DNA from 4 places in the Pannonibacter tanglangensis genome. Region 4 is predicted to be linked to each of the others. Evidence: predicted binding sites of a transcription regulator. Region 4 holds the regulator's gene; each other region holds the start of a gene.
The links. The regulator PhoB, encoded in region 4, activates phosphate uptake and scavenging genes when phosphate is short. The targets are predictions, from matches to a motif close to TGTCATNNANCTGTCAT.
Positions count from the first base shown of each region.

Region 1: GWI72_RS10145 (TIGR03364 family FAD-dependent oxidoreductase) is a predicted target of PhoB. The motif match lies at 1,173-1,189, and genes of this name have one in related genera.
Region 2: GWI72_RS19205 (esterase-like activity of phytase family protein) is a predicted target of PhoB. The motif match lies at 941-957, and genes of this name have one in related genera.
Region 3: phnC (phosphonate ABC transporter ATP-binding protein) is a predicted target of PhoB. The motif match lies at 1,848-1,864, and genes of this name have one in related genera.

Region 1 covers NZ_JAABLQ010000001.1:2,288,413-2,292,654, forward strand. Annotated here, with positions in the region: gene GWI72_RS10140 (ABC transporter substrate-binding protein) at 1-771, opposite strand, end outside; gene GWI72_RS10145 (TIGR03364 family FAD-dependent oxidoreductase) at 1,282-2,418, shown strand; gene phnX (phosphonoacetaldehyde hydrolase) at 2,415-3,200, shown strand; gene GWI72_RS10155 (sulfatase-like hydrolase/transferase) at 3,298-4,242, shown strand, end outside.
Region 2 covers NZ_JAABLQ010000004.1:125,799-130,040, reverse strand. Annotated here, with positions in the region: gene GWI72_RS19205 (esterase-like activity of phytase family protein) at 1-862, opposite strand, end outside; gene GWI72_RS19200 (multidrug effflux MFS transporter) at 1,173-2,372, shown strand; gene GWI72_RS20360 (hypothetical protein) at 2,466-2,591, shown strand; gene GWI72_RS19195 (aspartate-semialdehyde dehydrogenase) at 2,699-3,733, shown strand; gene GWI72_RS19190 (TenA family protein) at 3,826-4,242, shown strand, end outside.
Region 3 covers NZ_JAABLQ010000001.1:1,115,522-1,119,763, forward strand. Annotated here, with positions in the region: gene phnD (phosphonate ABC transporter substrate-binding protein) at 1-759, opposite strand, end outside; gene phnC (phosphonate ABC transporter ATP-binding protein) at 793-1,599, opposite strand; gene GWI72_RS05200 (class I SAM-dependent methyltransferase) at 1,951-2,760, shown strand; gene GWI72_RS05205 (alpha-D-ribose 1-methylphosphonate 5-triphosphate diphosphatase) at 3,118-4,242, opposite strand, start outside.
Region 4 covers NZ_JAABLQ010000001.1:2,510,829-2,515,070, forward strand. Annotated here, with positions in the region: gene argF (ornithine carbamoyltransferase) at 1-169, opposite strand, end outside; gene GWI72_RS11160 (aspartate aminotransferase family protein) at 174-1,376, opposite strand; gene GWI72_RS11165 (GcrA family cell cycle regulator) at 1,805-2,347, shown strand; gene phoB (phosphate regulon transcriptional regulator PhoB) at 2,768-3,466, opposite strand; gene phoU (phosphate signaling complex protein PhoU) at 3,502-4,212, opposite strand.

The DNA.
Region 1 (4,242 bases), 220 kb from region 4:
CGGGTTGCCCTTCAGGCTGTCGCGGGCGGACAGGGCGTTGTAGTCCCACATCACCATGATCGGCGTGGTGCCCTGGGCGAGCGTGCCGGCCTTGCCGATGACGGGCACGAAGTTGCCCTTGTCGTTCAGCTCCTTGAAGAACTGCAGGCCGGCGTAGCCGGACTCGGTGCCAGCCTTGGCGCCGCGCGCCATGCCGGCGGAGAGGACGCCGAGAATCGCCTGGTTGGAGGCGCGCGGGTCACCGGCGAGGGCGACCTGGCCGGCGTATTCCGGCTTCAGCAGGTCTTCCCACTCCTTCGGCGGGTTCGGCACCAGGTCCTTGTTGGACACGAAGGCCATCACGCCATAGTAGGCGCCGTAGTAGTAGCCTTCCGGGTCCTTGACGGCATCCGGGATCTCGTCCCAGACGGAGACCTTGTAGGGCTGGATCAGGCCTTCGGCCTTGGCCTGCGGACCGAAGGACAGGCCGATGTCGAGCACGTCGGGGGCCTGCGGACCCTTGTTGCCCTTGTTGGCGCGCACGGCTTCGAGCTCGTCAGCCGAACCGGCATCCGGGTTCAGTTCGTTGACGGTCAGGAACGGGTACTTCTTCTTGAAGGACTCGATGATGCCGCCGTAGCCGCACCAGTCATGCGGCAGCGCGATCGTGGTGAGCATGCCTTCCTTCTTGGCGCCTTCGATGAGCTCTTCCATCGACTGCGCCGACGCGGCGGTGGCGCTGAACAGGACAGCGAGACCAGTGGTCGCCGCCAGAATCGTCTTGATGCTCATGCACTTCTCCTGAGTTACCCGATACGCGTTGGATCGGTTCCTGGTGAAAATTCCCACGCGCCGGCGTTTTACAGCCGGCACGGCCTCCCGGAATTTCGACTGCCAAGACTGGCCGCCGGGCGATCCGGATCCCATGGCTGCGGGTCGGGGTGTCGTCCCGACCGGACCTTCAGTCCGGCGTCGCACTCCGCCGTCCGCGACGGCCTGGCAGGGGAAGCCCCTGGCGCTCTCGGTGAGAAAAGGACATGTCTGACTCCTCAAATCCCCTGGAAGCGCTTGCGGGGTCCGTGCCCCGGGCCAGTTCCTGACCTGCGCCATTACCCGACGCCGATGACACTTCGGCTTCTTTTTTATGACAGTTCGATGAAGGCGTGCCTTATCGAAAAGCACCATCGGATAAACGTCATAATAGCGTCATCTTGCGTCACGCATAGCCATTATGCGCGGCATTTGTGACAGTGAATTGTGACAGCCGGGTCTGACACTCACCCCCTTCCCTTAGGACATCCCTTGACTGTTTTTGATGTTGCCATCGTCGGCGCCGGCATTGTCGGCCTGGCCCATGCGCTGGCTGCGGCGCGGCGGGGCAAGACGGTCGTCGTGATCGACCGCGATGCCCAGGCCAACGGCGCTTCGATCCGCAATTTCGGCTTTATCACCGTGTCGGGCCAGGAGGCGGGCGACTGCTGGTCGCTGGCACGCCGGGCCCGGGACGTCTGGGCCGAGGTGGCCGGGGCGGCGCGCATTCCGGTGCTGCAGCGGGGCATGGTGATGACCGCGCGCCGGCCGGAGGCCGAGGCCGTGATCGACGCCTTCCTGGCGACCGACATGGGCGCGGGTTGCCGCCGCCTGACCCCGGATGAAGCCGCCGCCTTTGTGCCGGCCCTCCGGTCCGACCGGATCACCGGCGCCTTCCATTCGCCGCACGAGCTGCGGGTGGAAAGCCGTGAGGCCCTGCCCCGCCTCGCCGCCTGGCTGGCCGAGGTCCATGGCGTGACCTTCCTCTGGTCGACCGCCGTCACCGGCATCGACACGCCGCGTCTGGAGACGTCGCGTGGTCCGGTCTCGGCCGAGACGGTCATCGTCTGTCCCGGCGACGATTTCATCTCGCTCTTCCGGGACCGCATCGAGACCTACCGACCCTTGCGCTGCAAGCTGCAGATGCTGCGCGTCGCGCCGGCCCGTCCGGTCACGTTCCAGACCCCGGTCATGTCCGATCTGGGCCTTGCCCGCTACAAGGGCTATGCCGACCTGCCGGAGGCGGCCGCCCTCAAGGCGCGGCTCGATGCCGAACAGTCGGCGCATCGCGCCCATGGCGTGCACCTGATCGTGGTGCAGTCCGCCGACGGCTCGCTTGTGGTCGGCGACAGCCACCACTACGCGCCGACGCCCGATCCCTTCGCCCCCGTCGAGGTCCGCGACCTGATCCTCGACGAGATGGACCAGGTGCTGGATCTGCCCGGCCGCACCATCCAGGAGCACTGGATCGGCACCTATGCCAGCGCTGACGACCGCTGGCGCTTTACCGACGCGCCGGATGACGCCACCCGCATCGTCGTCGTCACCGCCGGCTGCGGCGCCTCCACAGCCTTCGCCATCGGCGAGGAAACCATCGCTTCCCTTTTCGGACAGGAAATCACCGCATGAGCAAGTTCAAGGCCGTCGTGTTCGACTGGGCCGGCACCGTCATCGACTTCGGCTCCTTCGCCCCGATGGGCGTCTTCGTGAAAGCCTTCGCCCGCTTCGGCGTCGAGGCGACCATTGCCGAGGCCCGCGCGCCGATGGGCATGGCCAAGTGGGATCACATCAAGGCGATGATGACGGCACCCGCGCTTGCCGAGCGCTGGAAGGCCGCCCATGGGGCCTATCCGACCGACGCCGACGTCGACCGGGTCTACGAGGTCTTCGTGCCGATGAACGAGGAGGTCGTCGCCGAATTCGCCACGCTGGTCCCCGGCGCGAAGGAGGCCATCGACAGCCTGCGCGCGCGCGGCCTGAAGATCGGCTCCACCACCGGCTACACCCGCTCCATCATGACCCGGGTGCTGCCGGTCGCCGCCGCCCAGGGCTATGTGCCCGACAACCTCATCTGCGCCGACGAGGTCAAGGAAGGCCGCCCGAGCCCGCTCGGCATGTACCAGTGCTTCATTGATCTTGGCGTGCATCCGGCCGCAGCCGTGATCAAGGTCGACGACACCGAGCCGGGCATCGGCGAAGGTGTGGCGGCCGGCTGCCTTACCGTCGGCGTCACCCTGTCGGGCAACATCGCCGGCCGCACGCCGGAAGAGCTGGCGGCCCTTTCGCCGGCCGAGATCGAGGCCATCCGGGCCGAGGCCGGGGCACGCCTCAAGGCCGCCGGCGCCGATTATCTCATTGACACGGTGGCGGATCTTCCGGCCTTGATCGAGCGTCTCGAAGCCGGCGCGTGACCTTGCGGCGCAGTCAGGGCCACCCGGCACGACCGGCCCTTCGAGGAACTTCAGGGCGTGATGCCGCCGCATCGCGCCCTGGCACAAAGGGACGGAAATGAAGCCGAATGTTCTCCTGATCACCGCCGACCAGTGGCGCGGTGCGGCCCACGGCTGCGCCGGTCACGGTGAGGTCCGGACGCCGAATGTGGATGCCCTTGCCCGCGAGGGCGTGCTGTTCCGCCAGCATTTCGCCGGCGCGGCCCCCTGTTCTCCGGCGCGTGCGTGCCTCTACACCGGCCTTGCCCAGACGAACAACCGGGTGACCCGCAATGGCACGCCGATGGATGACCGGCTTGACAACATTGCCCGGCTCGCCCGCCGCGCCGGCTATGATCCGACCCTGTTCGGCTACACCGACGTCTCGCCCGATCCCCGCACCCGCCACCGCGACGATCCCGACCTGACCACCTATGAAGGGGTGCTGCCCGGCTTCACCACCCGCGTGCTGCTGCCCGAGCACGAGAAGGCCTGGCTGTCCTGGCTGCGCGAGCGTGGTCACCGGATCGACGATCCCGCGAGGATCCATGTCCCCGTCGGCCATGCGCCGGGCACCGTCACCCGCGCTGCCCCCGCCTACAGCGCCGACGAGACCCAGACCGCCTTCCTCACGGGAGAGTTCCTGCGCTGGCTGTCGGAGCGTGAGGGCGAGCGGCCGTGGTTTGCGCATATCTCGTTCCTGCGGCCGCATCCACCCTTTGTGGTGCCCGCCCCCTACAACACCATGTACGAGGCGCGCACCGACGGGTTCCTGCGGCCCGAAAGCCGGGCGGAACAGGCCGCCGTCCATCCTTATGTTGCCGCCGAGCTGGCGCGGGTCGGGGCCGGACATTTCCTCGCCGGCGCGAGCGGCGGCACCGACCAGTGGTCGGCCGAGGATCACGGCCTCATCCGCGCGATCTACCACGGCATGATCAGCGAGGTGGATGCCCAGCTCGGCCGCCTGTTCGACGGGCTGAAGGCTGCCGGCAGCTTCGACACCACGCTGATCATCTTCACCTCC
Region 2 (4,242 bases), on a different contig from region 4:
AGGCAACCGCATCCGGCTCACGCAGCGCGTTTTCCAGGGTGCCGGAGGCCTCGGAGCTGACCGCCTTGGCAAGCGGAATGGCTTCGGCGCTGGCGGCACCGGCGGTGAAGTGGGTCGTCACCTTGCCCGCCGCGAGATCGATCAGGGCAATGTGGTTGTTTTCCTGCAGCGTCAGGGCCGCGACATTGGCGGCGTTGATCGAGACGAACTCCGGCTCCGGATCGTCGCCCGCAACGCTTGCCAGACCGGTCAGCGCGACGATGCGCGCGGCGTCGCAATTGGCCGGCTTGCCGTCTGCGTCCAGATCGAAGATGGCCAGATGCCCGGCCGGCATCTGCGGCAGCTTGCCGTCATTCAGCTCCTCGTCGCGCTCGTTCTCGACCGCAACGGCCAGGAACTTGCCGTCTGGCGAGATGGCGACGGAGTCCGGCTGACCCTTGACGTCACAGGTGGCGGCGATGGCACGGGAGGCCAGATCGACGACGGCGACATGACCCGACGGCTTCTGCTTGCTCTCGCTGGTGTTGACGCCAGCTAGGGCAAACTTGGGCGAGGTGGTGACGGACGTCGGCTCGCCGCCCATCTCCAGGCGACCAGCCGGCTTCGGCGCCGACGGGGTGGCGATGTCGACGAAACCGAGCGCCTTCGACGGGCTGTCGGTGAAGATCAGCGTCAGGCCGTCCTTGGTGGCGGTGATGATCTCGGCCGAGGTGTTCGTGGCCGGATCAACGCCCTCCGCCAGCGTCTTGTAGACCGGCAGGGTGGCGATGCGGTTGAAATAGGCGTCGGCGGCGTGCGACGTGCCGGCGGTCGCGGCGAGGATGCTGAGGCTTGCCAGAAGCTGGCTGCGCAGAGAACCCATGAATGCCTCCCAGAGCTAGGGCAGAACGAATGCGTGCGGACGCTAGTCGGGGGCTGTTGGCGACGGGATGACGGTTCGATGAAGTTTGGATGACAATAGGCCGCTGCGTCAGGTCCCCTTACCGGGTCCAGGCATCGCCGGAGCGACCGCAGGCCAGTTTCCATCACAAGCCGTCATCGGACTGCAACAGGTGCCGACCAAACTGGCGCAATCGCAGGAGTACGGGTCGACATCGGCCGGAAAACGGCGTTTCCTGCGGTTCACGCCTGCTGCGCGGTTCGCGCGCGCCCCTTCTCAACGGACATATCAGATGCAAATCGGCTTCGTTCGCTCGGCCGTCGTGCTTGGCCTTTTGGCCTGTGTCGGCCCCTTCGCGGTGGATCTTTACCTGCCGGCCCTGCCCCGGATCGCGGAAGACCTCGGCACCACGGTCGCCGCCGCCCAGTTCACCTTCACCGCCTACTTTCTCGCCTTCGGGGTCGCCCAGCTGGTCTATGGCCCGCTGGCGGACTGGGTCGGCCGCAAGCCGCCGATCTATGCCGGTCTTGTCATCTTCATCGCCGGATCGGTGGTCTGTGCCGTCGCGCCTGACATCATCTGGCTGACCGTGGGGCGGTTCGTGCAGGCGCTCGGTGCCGCGGCCGTGATGGTGATTCCGCGTGCGGTGGTGCGCGACCTGCACACGGGCGCCGACGCGACACGGCTGATGGCCTTGATCATGCTCGTCATCAGCATCTCGCCGATGCTCGCGCCCCTCACCGGCTCGGCCATCATCGCGGTGGGAAGCTGGCGGCTGATCTTCGTCGCGCTTGCGGTGGCCGCGCTCGTGGCGATGGCGCTGACCGCCCTGCAGCTGCCGGAGACCCTGACCCCGGACAAGCGTGTTCCAATGCGTGCCGGCGCGATGCTGCGCGGGTGCGGCGCATTGCTGCGCGACGGCCGTTTCCTCGGCCTGACCTTCATCGGTGGCTTCGGCATGGCGAGCTTCTTCGTGTTCATCGCCTCCGCTGCCTTCGTCTACACCGCCCATTATGGCCTGTCGCCCACGGGCTTCAGCCTCGCCTTCGCGCTCAACGCCATCGGTTTCTTTGCGACGTCGCAGCTTGCCGCGGGGATGGGCAAACGCTTCGGCATGGCCCGCGCGGCCTTCTTCGCTGTTCTTGGCTTTGCCGTCTCGGCCTGCCTGCTGGTGGTCCTGGTGGCGCTGGGGAACGACAGCCTCTGGCTGGTGATGGCGCTGCTCTTCCTTGCCAACGCCTTCATGGGTCTCGTCATTGCCCCGACCATGGTGATGGCGCTCGATGAGCATGGCGACAATGCCGGCCTCGCCTCGTCGCTGGGCGGCACGCTGCAGATGGTGGCAGGCGGCCTGATGATCGTCGTCAGCGGCCCGTTCTTTGATGGCACGGTGCTGCCGATGGTCGGGGCCATTGCCGTCTGCTCCCTGCTGTCTCTTCTCGCCGCCGCCCTGACGCTCGGTCCCGACCTGCGTCGGAGCGTCCCTGCCTGAGCGCCACCGCCTGCCGCACTGCGCAATGAAATGTTGACAAGACGGGTGTTCCCGGTCACAACCTTGCCCGGTCTCGGACTGGGAAGACGACTGATGGGCATCCGGCACACTGCCGACATGACGGGCATGATGACGATGGCAACCGCCGTCGCCGCCCGCGCTCGCACGCTCGTCACCGCCACCAAACTCACCAAGACGACCACCAAAACTACCCGTTGAAGGTGCCTCTCGTCCCGTGCTCCCCCGGGATGGCGGGGCGCCAGAGAGCCAGGCGGTCGTGATGTGTCACGGCGCCGGGTCTCGGGGAGACGGATGAGGAACTGATCATGGGTTACAAGGTTGCGATTGTCGGTGCCACGGGCAATGTGGGCCGCGAAATGCTGGACATCCTGGCCGAGCGCGGCTTCCCGGCAGATGAGGTCGTCGCCCTCGCCTCGCGCCGGTCGCAGGGGACGGAAGTCTCCTTCGGCGACCGCACGCTGAAGGTCCAGGCCCTCGAGAACTACGACTTCTCCGACACCGACATCTGCCTCATGTCCGCCGGTGGCAACGTTGCCAAGGAATGGGCGCCGAAGATCGGGGCGCAGGGCTGTGTCGTCATCGACAACTCCTCCGCCTGGCGCTACGACGCGGACGTGCCGCTGATCGTTCCGGAAGTCAACGCCGACGCCATAACCGGCTTCTCCCGCAAGAACATCATCGCCAATCCGAACTGCTCCACCGCCCAGCTCGTTGTCGCCCTGAAGCCGCTGCATGATGCAGCCGGCATCCGCCGCGTGGTCGTCTCCACCTACCAGTCCGTCTCCGGCGCCGGCAAGGAGGCGATGGAGGAGCTGTTCAACCAGACCCGCGCGATCTTCGTCAACGATCCGGTCGAGAACACCAAGTTCACCAAGCGCATCGCCTTCAACCTCATTCCCCACATCGACGTCTTCATGGAGGACGGCTACACCAAGGAAGAGTGGAAGGTGATGGCCGAAACCAAGAAGATCCTCGACCCGAAGATCAAGCTGACCTGCACCGCCGTCCGCGTGCCGGTGTTCATCAGCCACTCGGAGAGCGTCAACATCGAGTTCGAGCGTCCGATCACCGCCGACGAGGCCCGCGACATCCTGCGCGAGGCCCCGGGCTGCCTCGTGATCGACAAGCGCGAGGACGGCGGCTACATCACGCCTTACGAGACCGCCGGTGAAGACGCCACCTACATCTCCCGTATCCGCGAAGACGCGACCGTCGAGAACGGCCTCAACATCTGGGTGGTCGCCGACAACCTGCGCAAGGGTGCCGCCCTCAACGCGATCCAGATCGCCGAGGTGCTGGTCAACCGCCGCCTGCTGACCCCGAAGAAGCAGGCTGCCTGATCCCCCGCGATCTCAACACCAGACTGCCATCCCGGGGCCCAGCGCCCCGGGATTTTTCTTTCAGCCCGCCTTTCCTCACGCCAGGTCCTGCCATGACATCGCCCCGCACCTTTGCCGGCTTTGCAGCCGCTCATCCCGAAGCCCGCTTCTCCGACTGGCTGGTTGCGCAAGCGGGCGACCGATGGGACCGGGCCTGCGGCCATCCTTTCACTGTCGCGATCGGCGACGGCTCGATGCCGGAGGCGGCCTATGTCCGCTACCTCATCGAGGACTACACGTTCATCACCGATCTCGCCTCGGTGCTGGGCTATCTCGTGGCCAAGGCGCCGGACATGGCGGCAAAGCGGCGGCTTGCCGGTTTTCTGGCGCTGCTGACTTCCGAGGAAAATGACTATTTCCTGCGGTCCCTTGCAGCGCTCGGTGTGCCAGAGGCAGCCTATGCCACGGCCGCGCAGGGACCGGTCACCCGCGCCTTCGCCGCGCTTCTCCTCGACAGCGCCGGCAAGGGC
Region 3 (4,242 bases), 1.4 Mb from region 4:
GACGGCCGTCTTCATGGCGGTGATCAGGCCTTCCGGCAGGTTGGCGCGGGCGGTGAAGGGGCCGGAGGTGATTTCCGGGGACTGCCAGATCCAGCAGATCTCGCCTTTCTTGATCATGCCCTTGGCTTCCATGCGCTGCGGAATGCCGTTGACCTCGTTGTTGATGTAGGTGGCGGCGGCGTCGAACTGGCCGTTGGCGACACCGGCGACACCGGCTTCATGGCTGCCCGAGAAGGGGATCGCGCCGAAGAATTCGGTCGGCTTGAAGCCCTGCTTGTCGAGGTTGAAGTAGGGGACGTTGTAGCCGGAGGTGCTGTCCGGATCGGCGAAGGCGAGCGTCTTGCCCTTCAGGTCCTCGACCTTCTTGTAGGGGCTGTCGCAGCGCACGACGATGACCGAGAAATAGCCGGTGGAGCCGTCTTCCTGCTGCTGGGTCAGCAGCGGCACCATGCCGCCCTCGGACTCGGTGTAGGCCGCCGCATAGGCGGAGGAGCCGAGGAAGGCGAACTCGATCTGGTTGGCGGCCAGCGCCTGGATGACGCCGTCGTAGTTGCCGGCGGTGAAGATCTCCACGTCCACGCCGACCGTCTTCTTCAGGTACTCCTTGAAGGGGGTGTAGCGGGCGATGCGGTCGCTTTCGTTTTCGCCGGACAGGATGCCGAACTTGACGACCTTGTAATCCTTCTTCCAGTCCTCGGCATGGGCGGCGGTGGCGCCGAGGCCGAGGGCCAGCATGGTGGCGGCTGCAATGATACGCATGTCAGTCTCCCTTGAAAGGTGAGAGGGGTCGGATCAGGCCGGCACCGCGAGCTTCAGGCTCGTCGATGTCACGGATTCGGAGAAGTCTTCCAGCTCGTCGCTGCCGTAGATGCCGCGCATCACCTCGCTGGTGAGCAGGCGCGGCGCGCCGTCGAACATCACCCGGCCGGCGCGCATGGCGATGATGCGGTCACAGTAGGTGCGGGCGGTGTCGAGGGTGTGCAGGTTGACCAGGATGGTGATGCCGTCCTCGCGGTTGATGGTGCGCAGGGCGTCCATCACGCGGGTGGCGTTGCCCGGATCGAGGCTGGCGATCGGCTCGTCGGCAAGCAGGATGCGTGGGTTCTGGACCAGGGCACGGGCAATGGCGACGCGCTGCTGCTGGCCGCCGGACAGGGTGCCGGCGCGTTGCAGCGCCTGCGGGGCGAGATCGAGGCGGTCGAGTGCGCGGATGGCCAGTGTGCGTTCCTCGTCGGAGAACTGCATCGCCATGGAACTCAGGAAACCATGGGCCGAGAGGCGGCCGACCAGCACGTTGGTCAGCACGTCGAGGCGCTCGACCAGATTGAACTGCTGGAAGATCATGGCGCAGTCCCGCCGCCAGTCGCGCAGGGCCTTGCCCTTCAGCGTGCCGACATCGAGACCGCCGAAATGGATCGACCCTTCGGTCGGGTCGATCAGCCGGTTGATCAGGCGCAGCAGCGTGGACTTGCCGGCACCGGAGCGTCCGATCACCCCGACGAACTGGCCCGGGGCGATGGTGAGCGTGACGTTGTCGACGGCGCGGGTGGCGCCGAAGGAGCGGCCAAGGCCGGAGAGGGAAAGAAGGGTCTGTTCCATGGCGGGAACAGTGCCTTGCCTCTGTTACAGCGCCGCGTCATCCGAATGAATTTTCGACGGGGCTTTTGTGACGCGGACGTGACGTCATCGGCGGCTCTCGGCGCGGGGCGCGCCGGTGCGTGCGCGCAAGGATGGCGGAAGAGCGCCGAAACCGCCGGTTGAGCAATCAGAATCAAGGGTTTAGAGCCTGTGGCCGGGTGCGGAAAACCGCCGATTGCCATCGAAAGTTCATCGGCGGGTCGCGGAACTGTCATGTGATTGGCGCAAGGTCATTCGAACCAATTTTCCGCGCTGGCCGCTGGGCAAGCGGCCAGACCTGGCCTGCATCCCTCCAGCCGTCAGGAAAAGGCTATGATCGAGACCGCCGACCAATTCGAGGGACTGGCCGAATTCTACGAGGCCAACCGTCCCGGCTATCCGTGTGACGTCTTTGCCCATCTGGCGCGGACCTGTCCGCCGCGCCAGGGGCTGCGCGTTGCCGTCGACGTGGGCGCAGGACCGGGCAATTCGACCGACAACCTGCTGACCGGCCTCGGCGAGGGCTGGAGCGTGATCGCCAGCGAACCGGGCGAGGACATGCGCCGGGTGCTAATGCGAAGGTTCCGCACCACGCCGCAGGTGCAGATCATCGCGGCGCCGGCCGAGCAGCTGGCGCTGCCATCGGGCTTTGCCTCGCTGGTGGTCGCCTGTTCGGCGGTGCACTGGTTCGACCGGCCGAAATTCTATGCCGAGGCGGCGCGGATCCTGGCGCCGGGGGGCGTGCTGGCGCTGGTGCGCAACCGGCGGCGGCCGGCGCAGATCTTCGACGACTTCGAGGCCTATGTCAGCGAGCATTATCCGAGCCGGGTGGAGCTGGAAGCCCGCGAGCTGCGCAAGGAGCCGAGCCACACGGAACTCTCCGGCCTCGACGGGTTCCTGACGGCGCACAGCCGGCGCTGGCCCTGGTCGCGCGCCTTCACCGCGCGCGAGCTGATCGACTTCTACCTGACGCGGGCGACCGTCTGGGCGGTGGTGCGGCGTCTCGGGCTGTCGCGGGTGATGGCGGACTATCTGGAAATCTGCGCCCGGCACGGGCTCTCCGGCGAGGCGCGGATGGAGGTGCAGTTCGACACGCTGGTGCGCTGGACCCAGCGCCGGGCCCGGTCGGCCAAGGGCGGCTGAGCGGGGGGGGGAGCTGGTCGGGTGCGGGGAGGGGCTACTCGCTGCCCTTACCGGGGGCTGTCGCATGTGCGGCTAGACGGTTTTCGAGGCCTCTCAGCTCCCCTCCCCCTCGTGGGGAGGGGTAAGGGGTGGGGGGCACGGGCAGACGTTGGGTCGCAAAGCGTCCGAAGTAAGCCCAATCAGCAACGTATTTACCCTGGATTTAAGTCCGCTCCCCCCACCCCCAAACCCCTCCCCACGAGGGGGAGGGGAGCCGAGAGGCTCCGGCAGGGTGAAACCGTCTGGCCTAACCAGCGATTGCCCAGCCCAAAAGGGTGCTGGGTGACTATTGGCGTTGGCAGATCAAGCCGCAGCTGGTCAGGCGGCGCGCAGGGCGCTGCCGAGGGAGCCGTCGGAGTAGATGAAGCGGCCCTGGCGCAGGGTGGCACGGACGTGGCCGATGCCTGTTTCATCTGCAATGACAAGATCGGCGAGGCGGCCGGTCTCGAGGCTGCCACGGTCGGTGAGACCCAGGGAATCTGCCGGGTTGCGGGTGGCGAGGCGCACCGCGCCGGGCAGGCCGGCGGGATCGGTCTTCGCCAGCTCCAGGAGCGCTGGCAGCATGGCGGAGGGATGGTAGTCCGAGGCCAGCATGTCGAGCACACCGGCCGCATGGGCCTCCCGGGCCGACAGGTTGCCGGAGTAGGACTGGCCGCGCAGGGCGTTGGGCGCGCCCATGGCGGTGGCAAGCCCGAGGCGGCGGGCCTCCCGGGCGGCCTCGATCGTCACCGGAAACTCGCTGATGACGACGCCGAGGCCCTGCATCAGCGCGACCTTGGCAAGGGTGTCGTCGTCATGGCTGGCAAGCGCCACGCCATGGCTGCGGCACAGGTCGGAAATGGCCGAAAGGGTGGCGGCCAGCACGTCGGCCGGCTGGGTGCGTTCCTCGATGCGGCGGGCAATGGCCTCGGCGGCCTCCTCGCGGCTCATGCCCTTCTCGCGGGCCATCTTCTGCACGTGGCGCTCGATGTCGCGGTACTGGCCCTGACCGGGGGTGTGGTCGGTCAGGGAGATGAGGTCGACGGTGCCTTCCGCAATCAGCTCGCCGATGACGTCCAGCGCCTTGGGGAAGGTGATCTCGAAGCGGGCGTGGACACGGTGGTCGACGTTGAGGCTGCCGCGCATGGCCTTGAGCTTGCGGATCACCGCGCTGGTGTGCTCGTAGCTGCGCAGGTGGCCATAGGTCGACATGGGGCTGAAGGACACGGCGGCATAGGCCGTCGTGAAACCGGCGCCGGCCAGGCGCCGGTCGAGGTCGCGCAGGCCCAGTTCCAGCGGCATCGGCACGTTGGGACGCGGCTCGACCTCGCGCTCGACCATGTCGCCGTGCATGTCGACGAAGCCCGGCAGGAGCAGGAGGCCGTTGCCCTGAAGGCTGGCGCCGGCGACGGGGCCCTCGTGCAGCTCGGCGATGTGCCCGTCCTCGATGCGCAGCGAACCGTG
Region 4 (4,242 bases):
TCGAGGGCTGCTCGAAGACCATGGCCAGGACCTTGCCGGCCAGCGGACCTTCGCCACGGCGCACGCCATTGCGCTCGCGCTTCAGCTTGCGGCCGAGATCCAGGATGGCGCGCAGCTCGTCGCCCTCGAAATCGGTGAGATCCAGAAAATGACGCAGGGACTGGGACATGAACTCAGGCTCCGGCTGCAGCGGCAGCGAGGTCGGCCTCGACGGCCTTGGCAGCGGCTTCGATGCGGGCAACCGCTTCGCCGATCTCCTCGTCGGAGATGGTCAGCGGCGGCAGGATGCGCAGCACGTTGTCGCCCGCCGGCACGGCGAGCAGGCCGTTGGCCCGCAGCTTGACCAGCACGTCCGTGTTCGGGCGGACGCACTTCAGGCCGAGCATCAGGCCGCGGCCGCGGATTTCCTGCAGCACGCCCGGATGGGCGTCGATGACGGCCGCGAGCTGCTGCTTGAACAGCAGCGACTTGCGCTGGACCTCTTCCAGGAAGCCCGGCTCGAGGATGACGTCCAGCACCGCATTGCCGACGGCCATCGCCAGCGGGTTGCCGCCGAAGGTGGTGCCGTGGGTGCCGGGAACCATGCCGGCGGACGCTGCGGCGGTCGCGAGGCAGCAGCCCATCGGGAAGCCGCCGCCGATGCCCTTCGCAACGCCCATCAGGTCCGGGCTGACACCCGTCCATTCATGGGCAAACAGCTTGCCCGTCCGCCCGACGCCGGTCTGGATCTCGTCGAAGATCAGCAGGATGCCTTCCTGGTCGCAGATCTCGCGCAGCTTGCGCAGGAACTCGACCGGGATCTCGCGGATGCCGCCCTCACCCTGCACCGGCTCGATGCAGAGGGCTGCGGTGGTCGGGCCGATGACGGCCTTGAGCGCGTCCAGATCGCCGGCCGGAACCTGCAGGAAGCCCGGCGCCTTCGGGCCGAAGCCCTCGAGATACTTGGCCTGGCCGCCGGCGGCGATGGTCGCGATGGTGCGGCCGTGGAAGGCGCCCTCGAAGGTGATGATGTCGATCCGCTCCGGATGGCCGTTCACATAGTGATAGCGCCGGGCGGTCTTGAAACAGGCTTCCATCGCCTCCGCCCCGGAGTTGGTGAAGAACACCCGGTCGGCAAAGGTCGCCTCGACCAGACGGCGGCCAAGCGTCTCCTGGCCTTCCATCTTGTAGAGGTTGGAGACATGCCACAGCTTCTCGGCCTGCGCCTTCAGCGCATTGACGAGATGGGGATGGGAGTGGCCGAGGGCATTCACCGCGATGCCGGATCCGCAGTCGAGGTATCGGCGCCCGTCGGACGTCTCCAGCCACACGCCTTCTCCACGGACGAAATCAAGATCCGCCCGAGCGTAGGTGCCGAAAAGTGCCGACGCCGTCATATGCTCAACTCCTCATGCGGGGTCCGGGACGTCTTGTCCCGGAAAACCTCTCCGGTTCAGGGATGGTTGAAAGGGATGCCAAAACGAACTGTGCCGCCCGAACAGGCGGCACAGACAATGAGCGCTGTTTATACACCGCGCATCGCCTTGCCTGTCAATGCAAATGGCGCATTTCAGCCACTCAGCAAGCCCGCGGCAACCGCGGCGTAATCTGGGGAAAAGTCGTTTCGTCCCCGGTTCATGTTGTCCGTATCCTTGCCTCGGATTTGGCCGCCATTGTACTGTCCTGCCTGTCGGATACGACATCTCGTGCTGTAGATCACCAAATCATACTGGATATGCCAAGAGGGGCGTGGAACACGCGTGCCTTAACACTTGGTTACTGCCTTCAATTCGGATCTGCGGCCGGCAACGACGGGGTGTGACGGATGAGCTGGACTGACGAACGCGTGGAGCTCCTGAAGAAGCTCTGGACTGACGGGCTGAGCGCGAGCCAGATCGCCGCCGAGCTCGGCGGGATCACGCGCAATGCGGTGATCGGCAAGGTGCATCGCCTTGGGCTGTCCGGTCGCGCCAAGGCGGTGGCCCCGGCGGCCAAGCCGCGGCGGGCACGCACGCCGACGCCCCAGACGCCGGCCGCAACGCCGCGTCCGGCCCAGGCCCCTGCGGCGCAGAGCCGCGGGGCGACGGCGCTGAAGATGGACCCGGTCGAGGACGTCGCCGTCGAGGTGGCACCCGAAGCCGCGCCGGTTGCCGAGATCGTGCCGATGACGGAACGGGCGACCATCCTCACGCTGACGGAGCGCACCTGCAAGTGGCCGATCGGCGACCCGAGCTCGCAGGATTTCTACTTCTGCGGCCGGCACTCCGATCCGGGCGTGCCCTATTGCGCGCATCACTGCCGCATCGCCTATCAGCCGGTGAATGACCGTCGCCGCGACAAGGACAAGAAGCAGCTGGCCCGCGCCTGAGCGCCAGCTGCCGACCGTTTCGGGGTGGCCAACCAGTCCGTGGTCGCCCCACCCAACCCGAAGCCCGCCGCGCCTCCGCCCGGCGGGCTTTTGCTTTTACGCTCGGGATGCGCCCAAGCGGCCCGACGTCAGGCGAGACAACTGGCAACAAAAAAGCCCGCCAGAAGCGGGCTGGGCTTGATGTGATGACAAAGCTCGCCCTCTCCGAAGTCATCCCGGCCAAGCGCAGCGCCGAGCCGGGACCGGAGGGGCGAGGCCTCCATATTTCAATCAGCGAACCCGGGAGAGACCCAGGCTCTCCGCTCCCGGATCTCCGCTTCGCTCTCGTCCGGGATGACGATACAGGGTTTGTCAGCAGCCTGAGCCCACCGGAGGCGGGCTCAGCGGCGATGTTTCGCCAGTCGATGACAAGACGCAGCGTCAGCCGGCGACCGCAAACTGGTCGTTGAAGGCGTATCCGGCGCCGCGGACGGTGCGGATCGGATCCTTCACCTTGCCGCGGTTGATCGCCTTGCGCAGGCGACCGACATGCACGTCGACCGTCCGCTCGTCCACATAGACGTCATGCCCCCAGACGCCGTCGAGCAGCTGCTCGCGCGAGAACACGCGGCCGGGCGAGGTCATCAGGAACTCCAGCAGGCGGAACTCGGTCGGTCCGAGATGGATTTCCTTGCCGTTGCGGCGGACGCGGTGGGTCTCGCGGTCAAGCTCGATGTCGCCGGAGCGCAGCATCGTCGACACGACCTCGGGCCGGGCCCGCCGCAGGATGGCGCGCACGCGCGCCATCAGCTCGGGGATCGAGAACGGCTTGACGACATAGTCGTCGGCACCGGTGGCGAGCCCGCGGATGCGCTCGGCTTCCTCGCCCCGGGCCGTCAGCATGATCACCGGCAGGCGCTCGGTCTCTGCCCGCGCCCGAAGGCGCCGGCACAGCTCGATGCCCGACAGGCCCGGCAGCATCCAGTCCAGCAAGAGGAGGTCCGGCTGGCTCTCGCGCAGCCGGATTTCCGCTTCATCGCCGCGGGCGCAGGCCTCCACGGAATAGCCTTCTGCTTCCAGATTGTAGCGCAACAACAGGCTCAGCGGCTCTTCGTCTTCAACGATGAGAACCTTAGGCATTCATACGCTCCAGCAATCGGACGCGGGTGACCGCGTCAGGCGTTCTCGATGTCGGCGAGGCCGGTTTCATCGATCTTGCGGCGAGCCTCCAGCAGCTGCTTGCCCGTCACCATGAAGTAGACGTTCTCGGCGATGTTGGTGGCATGGTCACCGATGCGCTCGATGTTCTTGGCGCAGAACAGCAGATGCGCGCACTGGGTGATCTTGCGCGGGTCTTCCATCATGTAGGTCAGCAGCTCGCGGAACAGCGAGGTGTAGATCGCATCCACCTCGTCGTCACGCTCGCGCACGGCCTGGGCTGCCGCAGCGTCGTGGCTGGTGTAGGCGTCAAGCACGGCCTTGAGCTGGCTCAGCGCCAGTTCGGACATGTGCTCCACGCCGAAGGCGGCCTTCTTGGAGTTGAGGTCGCCGTCGATGGCAATGACGCGCTTGGCGATGTTCTTGGCAAGATCGCCGACCCGCTCCAGGTCGTTGGCGATGCGACCGGCGGCCATGATCTCGCGCAGGTCCTGGCCCATCGGCTGGCGCAGGGCGACGATGCGGATGAACTTCGCCTCGATCTCCTGCTGCAGCTCGTCGAGACGCGCGTCCTGCAGGATGGTCTTGTGGGCCTTTTCCAGATCCTGCGACAGCAGGGCGGTCACGGCGTCGTTGACCAGCGCCTCGGCGAGGCCACCCATCTCGGCCACACGGCCAGCCAGCTCGCGCAGTTCTTCATCGTAGGAACTGACGGTATGCTCGGACATGTTCAAATCCTTCTCGCGTTGGAAACAACT